3 regions of the Kitasatospora sp. NPDC056273 genome follow, and region 2 is predicted to be linked to each of the others. Evidence: riboswitches for the same ligand, from Rfam matches in the RefSeq annotation. Region 2 holds a riboswitch; each other region holds the start of a gene.
The links. A riboswitch is a leader RNA that binds a small molecule or an ion and turns the genes downstream of it on or off. The one in region 2 is predicted to bind cyclic di-AMP.

Region 1 (3,249 bases), on a different contig from region 2:
GTAGCCGACCAGCTCCGGGCCGATCTGCTCGATGACGGCCAGGACGGCCTTCTCGACGCCCTTGCCGAAGTAGCGGTTCTTGTCGCCGTCGCGCAGCTCCAGCGCCTCGAAGGCACCGGTGGAGGCACCCGACGGGACAGCGGCACGACCCGTGCTGCCGTCGTCGAGGCCGACCTCGACCTCGACCGTGGGGTTGCCGCGGGAGTCGAGGATCTCACGGGCTACGACGACATCGATGGACGGCACGAGGCATCTCCTTGCGAGAGCAGGGTCCGGTCTGACGGTGGTGCTGCCAGCAGGACGATTGCGGAGTCGTTACGACCAGAGCCTAACCGCCCGGGCTGCCGTGGCCGCGTCGGCCTCGGTCCCGTCTCACCGTGTGGCCCTGCTACCCACCGGTAGTTCACCTGCTTGTCCCAGCTTGTCCCACCGGAGCGGGCGAATGCGGACGAAGGGGACCGGTAGGACCGGCCCCCTTCGGACGGCGGGGTGGAGCGGCGTCGGCGCCGAGCGCTCCGGCGCGGCGGCGGGCGCCCCCGGCGGGCACCCCGGTCTCGGGGCGCTGCCGGCCGCGGGCGCTCCCGGCGTCGGGCGGGGCGGCTCAGCCGAGGTGCAGCACCTGGCCGGGCATGATCAGGTTCGGGTCGCCGCCGACGGTGGAGTGGTTCTGCTCGTACAGCGCGCTCCAGCCGCCGGACACGCCCTGGGCGGCGGCGATGGTCGACAGGGTGTCACCGGCACGGACGGTGTAGTCGTGGCCGGCGGCCTGCGGGGCCTGCTGCGCGGCGCGCGGGGCGTACTGCGGCTGGGCGGCGGCCTGGCCGGCGTACTGCTGGTAGACGCTCTGGTGGCTGGTCCAGTACCAGCCGCCGTTGTTCTGGTACCAGTACACCTTGGCGTCGGCGTCCCAGCCGGCCTTGCCGGAGAAGCCCGGGGTCTGCGGCTGCGCCTGCTGCTGCGGGGCGACCTGCTGGACCGGCTGCGCGGCGGGCTTCTGGGCCGGCTTCTGGGCGGCGGGCTTCTGCGCGACCGGCTTCTCGGCGGGCTTGGCGGCGGGCTTCGGGGCCTGCTGCTTGGGGGCGGACTGCGGCTTGGCGTCCGAGGAGGTGTCGACCGAGGCCGGGGCACCGCCCTTGGTCAGACCGGCCTTCTGGGAGCAGACCGGCCAGGCGCCCGGACCCTGCGAGGCCAGCACCTTCTCGGCGACCGAGATCTGCTGGGCCTTGCTGGCCTGGTTGGCCTGCGCCGCGTAGGCGGTGCCGCCGTACGCCTTCCAGGTGCTGGACGTGAACTGGAGGCCGCCGTAGAAGCCGTTGCCGGTGTTGATGCTCCAGTTGCCGCCGCTCTCGCACTGGGCGACGGAGTCCCAGGTGGAGGCCGGGGCGGCGGAGGCGCCGGTGGCGGTGAGGAGCGGCATCGCGAGTCCGACGCCGGCCACACCGGCGACGGCGATGGCCTTCTCGGCCTGGGTGCGACGACGGTGACGGCCAGTTCCAACGAACAGCATGAAGAGGTCCCTCTCCGTACGCCTGCGAGGTGAGCTGTCGGGTTCGGACCGGGAGGTGGCCCGGCCGCCGTAAGCGGAAACGATTCCGCTCGGGCGGCTTCACCCCAAGCCGTGGGGAGACGGCAACAAACCTGGTTCCCCCGCCCCTGCCCAGGGTTCTGGTCGGTTTCCCGTGACGCGGCGGGCAGGATTCGGCGTTCCGCGTACGAGGTCCGCAGCTGCGAACTCCAGGGAGAGTAGACAGATCATCAGACCAATCACAAGCTCATATCACCGATATCACACAACAATTACGGCCCGTGTCCGATCGCCTACCAACAGCGGCGTTATGTCCGGATTGATGGGTGTTCACACCCCCGTCGGCGGGCGATCGGCGACGTCCCGTCAGCGTGATCTCAGCAGGTCGGAGGCGTCGAAGAGGCATCCGGAACGGGGTGCGGAGGGGCGTGCGGGGAACGGCTCTCCGGACTGAATTCCACCGGGAGTTCGCGCAGGCCACGCATGATCAGACCACCCCGCCAGCGCAGATTCTCCGGGCTTTCCGCGAGCCGCAGATCGGGCAGCCGGGAAAGCAGCGTGGCCAGCGCGGCACGCCCTTCGAGCCGCGCCAGCGGAGCGCCGATGCAGTAGTGGATGCCGTGCCCGAAGCCCAGATGGGGGTTGTCCTTCCGAGCCAGGTCCAGGGTGTTCTCCGCCGCGAACCGGGCCGGGTCGCGGTCCGCCGCGGCCAGCACCACCAGCACCGGGTCGCCGACCGGGATGTCCACCCCGCCGATGGTCAGCGGACGGGTCGCGAACCGCCAGGTCGCCAGCTCCACCGGCCCGTCGTAGCGCAGGAGTTCCTCGATCCCGGTCTCCAGCAGCGCGCTCTCCCCGCGCACCACCGACTCCTGCAGCAGCCGGCGCTGCTCCGGATTGCGCAGCAGCGCGTAGGTGCCGTTGCCGATCAGGTTCACGGTGGTCTCGAAACCCGCGAACAGGAGGATGAAGGCCATCGCCGCGGCCTCGTTCTCGGTCAGGTGCTCACCGTGGTCGCCGGCCCGGATCAGGCCCGAGATCAGGTCGTCCCCGAGGTCCGCCCGCTTGCGGTGGATCAGCTCCAGCAGGTACGCCCGCATCCGCTTCACCGCCCGCCCCACGCCGCCGCGTTGGCCCCCGCCGTGGCGGATCATCATCCCGGCCCAGTCGCGGAAGTCGTCCTGGTCCTCGGCCGGCACCCCGAGCATGTCGCAGATCGCGTAGATGGGGAGCGGGAACGCGAACTCGTGGATCAGGTCCGCCGAACCGCGCTGCGCGAAGCCGTCGATCAGCCGGTCGGTGAGCTGCTGCACCCGCGGCTCGAACTCGGCCACCCGGCGCGGGGTGAACGCCTTCGACACCAGCCGGCGCAACCGGGTGTGGTCCGGCGGGTCGATGTTCAGCAGGTGGGTCATCAGGTCCGCCTGCCGCTCCCCCGGGATGCCCACCCGGCCGGTGCGGTGCGCCTGCCCGCTGTGGTGCGCCGGGTTCTTCGACAGCCGGCTGTCCGCGAGCGCCTGCCGGGCGTCCGCGTACCTGGTCACCAGCCAGGCCTCCACCCCGCTCGGCAGGGTGGTGCGGTGCACCGGGGAGTGCTCGCGCAACCAGGCGTAGGCGGGGTACGGGTCGGCGGCGAACTCCCAGGTGAACAGCTGCGGGGCGGGGGCGTCGGACGACGGGGCGGCGGGCCGGGCGGGGACGGGCTGAGCTGGCATGGACCGACC
Region 2 (3,249 bases):
ATCGCGTCGATCGCGAGGTTCGCGTCGAGGGTGACGGTGACCTGGGCCATGTGACTCCTCCTCGGGTGCAGAGCAGCAGCATGCCCGCTGGGGCGGCGATCCACCACGGAACGGGGCGGAACCGCGGTCGGGAACGGTCGGGCACGCCGTGGCCCCGGGAACGCCGGAACCCCCGGGGAGGAGCGACCAGACTCTCCCCGGGGGTGGTGGGCGGTCAGCGTTCGGACGACGGCCGACAGCTGACGGATAACAGCTGACAGATGTTGAAATCTGTCAGCTGTTATCTGTTACCCGTCAGCTGTTACCGGAGGTCCGTCAGCCGTGGACCGTGGACCGCGCGCCGTCCTCAGACCCGGCCGGCGAAGTCCGGGGCCCAGTTGGCGATGCTCTGCTCGCGGACGCCCGAGCTCGGGTTGGCGGCCTCGACGTACTTGCCGTTGCCGATGTAGATCGCGACGTGGTAGACGCCGGAGTCCTTGCCGTTGTTGGACCAGAACAGCAGGTCGCCCGCCTGGAGGCTGTCCAGCGAGACGTGGGTGCTGGCGGCGGCCTGGTCGGCGGCGACGCGCGGGACGGAGACGCCCGCGGCGCGCAGCGCGGCCTGGGTCAGGCCGGAGCAGTCCCAGCCGCCGTTGCCGGTGCCGCCGTAGACGTACGCCTGACCGACCTTCGACTCGGCGAAGGAGACCGCCGCGGCCATGCTGCCGGTCACGGCCGGCGCCTGGGTCTGGGTCTGGGTCTGCGTCTGGGCCTGGGGCTGCGGAGCGGGCTTGGTGGCGGGCTTCGCGGCCGGCTTGGTGGACGGCTTGGCGGCCGGGGCCTCGGGCTGCGCGGTCGGCTGGGCGTTCACGGCACCGCCGTTCGCGGACTGGCCGGACTTCTGCGAGCGGTCGAACCAGGTGAAGTCCGAGCCGGACGTGCCGGCGGAGGACTGGCCGGCCCGGGCCTGGCCGTTGCCGCCGAAGGACAGCTGCTGGCCCGGGTAGATGGTGTCCGGACCCTCGGTCAGGGTGCCGCGGTTGAGGTCGTACAGCCGCTGCCAGCCGCCCTGCACCTTGTGCTGGTCGGCGATCGCGGACAGCCAGTCGCCCTCGACGACGGTGTAGTCGCCGCCCTGGGCCTGCTGCTGGCGCTTCTGCACCCAGTCGCTCCGGTTGCCGGAGGCGGCGGAGTCGGTGGAGGCCTGCGCGTCGCCCTGGGCGGGCGCGGCGGGCTTCGCGGCGGGGGTCTGCGGCTGCGCGGGCTTGGCGCTGGGCTTCGCGGCCGGAGCGGCCGGAGCGGCCGGCTTGGCGCTCTGGGCGGGCGCGGCGGGCTTGGCGGCGGTCGAACCCGCCGAGGTGTCAACGGCGGCCGCGGCGCCGCCCTTGGTGAGCCCGGCCTGGACGGAGCAGACCGGCCAGGCGCCGGGGCCCTGCGAGGCGAGGACCTTCTCGGCGACGGCGATCTGCTGGTCCTTGGTGGCCAGGTCGGCGCGGGCCGCGTAGGCCGTGCCGCCGAAGGCGGACCAGGTGCTGGAGGTGAACTGGAGGCCGCCGTAGAAGCCGTTGCCGGTGTTGATGCTCCAGTTGCCGCCGCTCTCGCACTGGGCGACCTTGTCCCAGGTGGCGACGGAGGCGGCCGAGGCGGTGCCGGTGGTGAGGCAGGGGACGGTGAGGCCGACGCCCGCGACGCCGAGGGCGGCGATCACGCGACGGGTACGGCCGGACAGACGGGTGCCGTTGGTGGGCAGCATGAAGACGTGGTCCTCTCCCACGCCTGCGAGGTGAGCTGTCGGATTCGGGCTGGAGTTGCCCGGCCGTGCGGTGAGCACGGCTTCACCCCTAGCCCTGGACCGTTCCGGAGAGCGGTCCGGGGCGACTTACCTGTGGGTCCCCCGCTCCTGCCGTGGTGCGTTTTCGCGCTTCCAGGACATCCGACGGCAGGACTCGGCGTTGCGGATGACCGGGTTCGTGTGGTCACGAACGGGGAGCACGTTAATCAGACTTAAGTTCAAACTGCAAACCACTGTGATGTGCATCACGGTTTAGTGGAAACTGCCAAAATTGCCACTCACCATGATCGTAAATGATCGTTTTCAGGCAATGCTGTTGTGGAAGCCGACAACTGGCTCCGCCTCAGGAGTGGCGTGACGGTGCGTCGAATCGCGGAGTGGCGCACTCCGGCGGGTGGGGGAGCGGTCGCGATCGGAGCATGTGAATCCACGCTCCCTATTTCCTTTCAAATAGCGCCAGAACGGACATTCCCCTTCATTGCCGGGTGACTCCCGTACGGGACGGACGGGGTGGGGGAAGTACACGGAAGGGCCCGGAACGCGATCCGTTCCGGGCCCTTCGGTGCGCGCGAACCCGCGCGCGGTGTCCTTATCGTCCGCCAGGCCCCTCGGCGGCCGCGTGGGCGCCACGGGAGCCCTCCACGACCCCCTCGGCCTCGGCGGCGGCCGCCGCCTCCGCCTCGGCCCGTGCCAGGTCCTCCGGGGACGGCGTGGGCAGCGCGGCCAGGTAGGTGGAGGCGATCAGCTGGCCGACCGACGGGTAGGCGCCCAGCGGCGCGGCCGACGGGCAGCCGGTCTCCTCGGCGGCGGTGGCGAGCAGCTCGGAGTCCGCCTCCGGGCCGATCACCAGCGGGGCCAGCGCCGGGCGCTGCGAGCCGGTGTCCTTGAGGTGGTTGACGGCCGCGGCCACCGAGCCGGGCACGTCGAGCGCGGCGGCGACGACCGGCACGGCCAGCCGGGCGGCCAGCAGCACGCCGGTGATGCCGGCCGCGGCGGCCGCGTCCTCGCCGCCGACGGTGGTCAGCACCACGCCGTCCGCGGCGGTCGCGATGGCGAACAGTCGGGCGCGGTCGGCCCGGGCCAGCCCGGCCTCGGAGAGCCGGACGTGCACGGCCTCGGCCAGCAGCGGGTGCGGGCCCAGCGGGTCGGTGACGGGCGCGCCGTACTCGGCGGCGAGCGCGTGAAGCCCGGTCAGGAAGGTGTGCGGGCCGGGCACCAGCGGCACCAGGACGGGCATCGGCCGCCCGGCCTCGGCGGCCAGGGCCAGCAGCTCGGCCACGGTGCGGTCCTCGCCGCTCGCGCCCGCCGCACCGTCACCGGGGAGGTAGCCGACGGCCGTCTGGACGCCGTTCTGCTCGGTGCGGACGATCGAGAGCAGCTCCTCGACGACCGAGCGGGACTCGGGCCCGGCGGTCGCGGGCACGGCGAGCACCAGGGCCGGGGCGCCGGCCGGGATCTCGGGGCGCTCGGGACGACGG
Region 3 (3,249 bases), on a different contig from region 2:
ACCACCAGCAGGAAGAAGACGCCGCTGAACGCCGCGTACACGCACAGGGTGACCAGGTTCACGGCGGTGAACAGCCGGGAGGAGAACAGTCCGAGCGGCAGCATCGGATCGGGCGCGCGGCGCTCGACCGCCACGAAGGCGACGCCGAGCGCCACTCCGAGCACCCCGCTGACCCAGACGGCGGGGGACAGGCCCTCGCCGGCCGCCGTCAGCGCGTAGGTGATCGCGCCGAGGGCGAGGGCGGCGAGCACGGCGCCGAGGACGTCGAAGCGGCCGGAGGCGCCCTCGTCCCGGCTCTCCGGCACCGACCGGGTGGTGACCGCGATCACGGCGGCGGCGAGCGGCAGGTTCAGCAGGAAGATCCAGCGCCAGCCGGGGCCGTCCACCAGCCAGCCGCCGAGGAAGGGGCCGACCGCCGCCGACACCCCGCCGAGGCCGGACCAGAGCCCGACCGCCGCCGAGCGGTCGTCAGGGTGGAAGACGGCCTGGAGCATGGCGAGCGAGCCGGGGGTGAGCAGCGCCCCGCCGATGCCCTGGACGGCGCGGGCGGCGATCAGCACGTGGATGTTCGGTGCGGCGGCGCAGGCCGCGGAGGCGACGGCGAACCAGACCACGCCGATCAGGAAGACCTTGCGCCGCCCGTAGCGGTCGCCGAGCGCGCCGCCGAGCAGGATCAGGCCCGCCAGGGTGAGCAGATAGGCGTTCAGGGTCCATTGCAGGGACGCGAGGGAGGCGCCGAGGTCGGCGCCGATCCGGGGCAGCGCGACGTTCACCACGGTGCCGTCCAGCATCGCCATGCTGGAGCCGAGCACCGTCGCCATTAGTACCCAGCGACCCTGCGCGGTGCCCAGGCGCAGGGTGCCGGCCTTGGAGGTGGCCACGGGCGAATCCTGCGCTGCCGAGGCGCACGTGACAAGGGTCACCGGTGGGTGTGTTGGCGGCTGGCGGTGCGTGAGCGGACGGGTGCGCGGCGTGGCCGATCTCGGCGCAGGGTCGTGGATCAGTGGCGGGGGGTGAATGGGTTGTGTACGCACCGTGGGCTCGGGCCTGCGGAGGGTCACTGTGGGAGGGGGGATCGTTGCCGTTTCAAGAGATCGACATTGCTTCACCCGAACGGATGGGTTTTAGTTCAGCGACCGCCCGGCCAGTCCGGACGGATCCGCCGGGTGGAACGCCGAGTCCTGCCGCTGCCCGGTGGTTCGAAACGAACTCTGTACGGCAGGAGCGGGGGACCCACAGGTAAGTCGCCGGACCGGAGTTCGCGCCTCAGGGCGCGGGCGTCCAGGACCGGCTTGGGGTGAAGCCGCGCAAGCGGCCGGGCAACTCCAGCCCGAACCCGACAGCTCACCTCGCAGGCGTCGGAGAGGAAAATTCCATGCCTGCACAGGCTCGTCGTATCGCCCTGCCCCGCGCCGCCCGCATCGGCATCGCCACCGCCGTCACCGGTGTGTCCTTCGCCCTCCCGCTCGTCACCGCGATGAGCGCCCAGGCCCACACCCCGGCCGCTCCGGCCGCCGCCTCCACCGAGGCCAAGCAGGCCGCGAAGGCCGCCGCTCCGGCCGCCCAGGCCGCGCAGGAGAGCTACCGCGTCGTCAGCGGTGACACCCTGTCCAAGATCGCCGACGCCAAGAACGTCGAGGGCGGCTGGCACGCGCTGTACGAGCAGAACCGCTCGGTCGTCGGCGCCGACCCGAACCTGATCTTCCCGGGCCAGCAGCTCGCGCTGTCCGGCCACGCCGCCGCGCCGGCCGCCGACGCCGCCCCGGCGAAGCCCGCCGCTCCGGCCAAGCCCGCCAAGCCGTCCGCTCCGGCGACCCAGGCCGCCAAGCCGCAGGCCCAGGTCCAGGTGCAGACCGAGGCCGCCAAGCCCTCCGCGCAGCTCGAGACCCAGCTCCAGGTCGCCGTTCCGGCCCAGGCCGTGACCGCCACTCCGGTCGCCGCCGCCACCTCCGGCTTCGTCGCCCCGCTGGCCGGCCCGCGGCTCGGCACCGCCTACGGCGTGGCCGGCTCGATGTGGGCTTCCGGCCACCACACCGGCCAGGACTTCGTCGCCTCCACCGGCACCCCGCTGCGCGCCGTCGCCAACGGTGTCGTGGTCAAGGCCGGCAACGGCGGCGCCTACGGCAACGAGGTCGAGATCAGGCTCGCCGACGGCCACTACGCCGAGTACGCGCACCTCTCCTCGATCGGCGTGAGGATCGGTCAGACCGTCACCGCCGGCCAGCAGATCGGCCTCTCCGGCGCCACCGGCAACGTGACCGGCCCGCACCTGCACTTCGAGATCCGCAACGGCTCGGAGTACGGCTCGGACATCAACCCGGTCGCCTACCTGCGCGCGCACGGCGTCGCGCTCTGACCCCGAGAGCTCCGGGGTACCAGGAACCACCGCCGCTGCGGGCGAACCGATCGCCCGGGATGGTCATGTCGGGTGACCGCTCGACCGGGTGATCGCCGCACGGCGGACATGGGCGCGGGACACGCCCAGGCCGGCCCGGCCGCATGAGGACCTCCTCGTGCGGCCGGGCCGGCCGCTTTCGTTCCCGGGCCCGCCCGGGGTGTTCGAGCGATCGAACGAAGCGTCAACTCCGGTGTCCCGCAGGGTGGTCGCCGGGATCTCCGGGTGCCTCCGGGGCGCCATGCTGGCGGACGGTCAGCGCCCGGCCGGTCCGGCGGTCGGGCGGGCCGGGAGGCGAGGAGGCCGGATGGCGGTCCGCAGCGGGGGCGTGGCGGGGGAGACGGCCGGGCGGGAGCGGCCCGGGGCGAGCGGGGTCGACCGGCTGAAGGCGGACTCGGTCGGCCTGGTCGGCGTGGTGTTCATGGCGCTCGCCACCGCCGCCCCGATCACCGCGATGACCGGCAACCTGCCGATCATCGTCGGTCAGGGCAACGGCGCGGGCGCGCCCGCGGCGTACATCGTGGCGACCGTGGTGCTGACGGTGTTCTCGGTCGGCTACGTGGCGATGGCCCGGCACATCACCGCGGCCGGCGCGTTCTACGGCTACGTCTCGCACGGGCTGGGGCGGGTGGCGGGGATGGCCTCGGGGCTGCTCGCGGTGCTCGCGTACGTCGTCACCGAGGCCGCGGCCCTCGGCTTCTTCGCGTACTCGCTGCGCGGGCTGGTCCGTTCGCAGCTGGGGGTGGACGTCGGCTGGGGCTGGTACGCGTTGTTCGGGGCGGCGGTGATCGGGGTGATGGGCTGGTTCGACCTGCATCTGACGGCCAGGGTGCTCGGGGTCGCGCTGGTGCTGG

Region 1: linked by a shared signal. The riboswitch ahead of ACFCY1_RS40790 (transglycosylase family protein) and the one ahead of ACFCY1_RS26535 (transglycosylase family protein) in region 2 are both predicted to bind cyclic di-AMP.
Region 3: linked by a shared signal. The riboswitch ahead of ACFCY1_RS19630 (peptidoglycan DD-metalloendopeptidase family protein) and the one ahead of ACFCY1_RS26535 (transglycosylase family protein) in region 2 are both predicted to bind cyclic di-AMP.

What each region holds. Positions count from the first base shown of each region.
Region 1 is NZ_JBHJSJ010000105.1:1,980-5,228, reverse strand. Features, by position in the region: gene eno (phosphopyruvate hydratase) at 1-246, opposite strand, end outside; gene ACFCY1_RS40790 (transglycosylase family protein) at 602-1,507, opposite strand; cyclic di-AMP (ydaO/yuaA leader) riboswitch at 1,513-1,681, opposite strand; gene ACFCY1_RS40785 (cytochrome P450) at 1,903-3,240, opposite strand.
Region 2 is NZ_JBHJSJ010000034.1:14,764-18,012, reverse strand. Features, by position in the region: gene ACFCY1_RS26540 (hypothetical protein) at 1-50, opposite strand, end outside; gene ACFCY1_RS26535 (transglycosylase family protein) at 347-1,753, opposite strand; cyclic di-AMP (ydaO/yuaA leader) riboswitch at 1,740-1,910, opposite strand; gene ACFCY1_RS26530 (hypothetical protein) at 2,361-3,249, opposite strand, start outside.
Region 3 is NZ_JBHJSJ010000020.1:38,881-42,129, forward strand. Features, by position in the region: gene ACFCY1_RS19625 (MFS transporter) at 1-821, opposite strand, end outside; cyclic di-AMP (ydaO/yuaA leader) riboswitch at 1,173-1,373, shown strand; gene ACFCY1_RS19630 (peptidoglycan DD-metalloendopeptidase family protein) at 1,376-2,356, shown strand; gene ACFCY1_RS19635 (APC family permease) at 2,703-3,249, shown strand, end outside.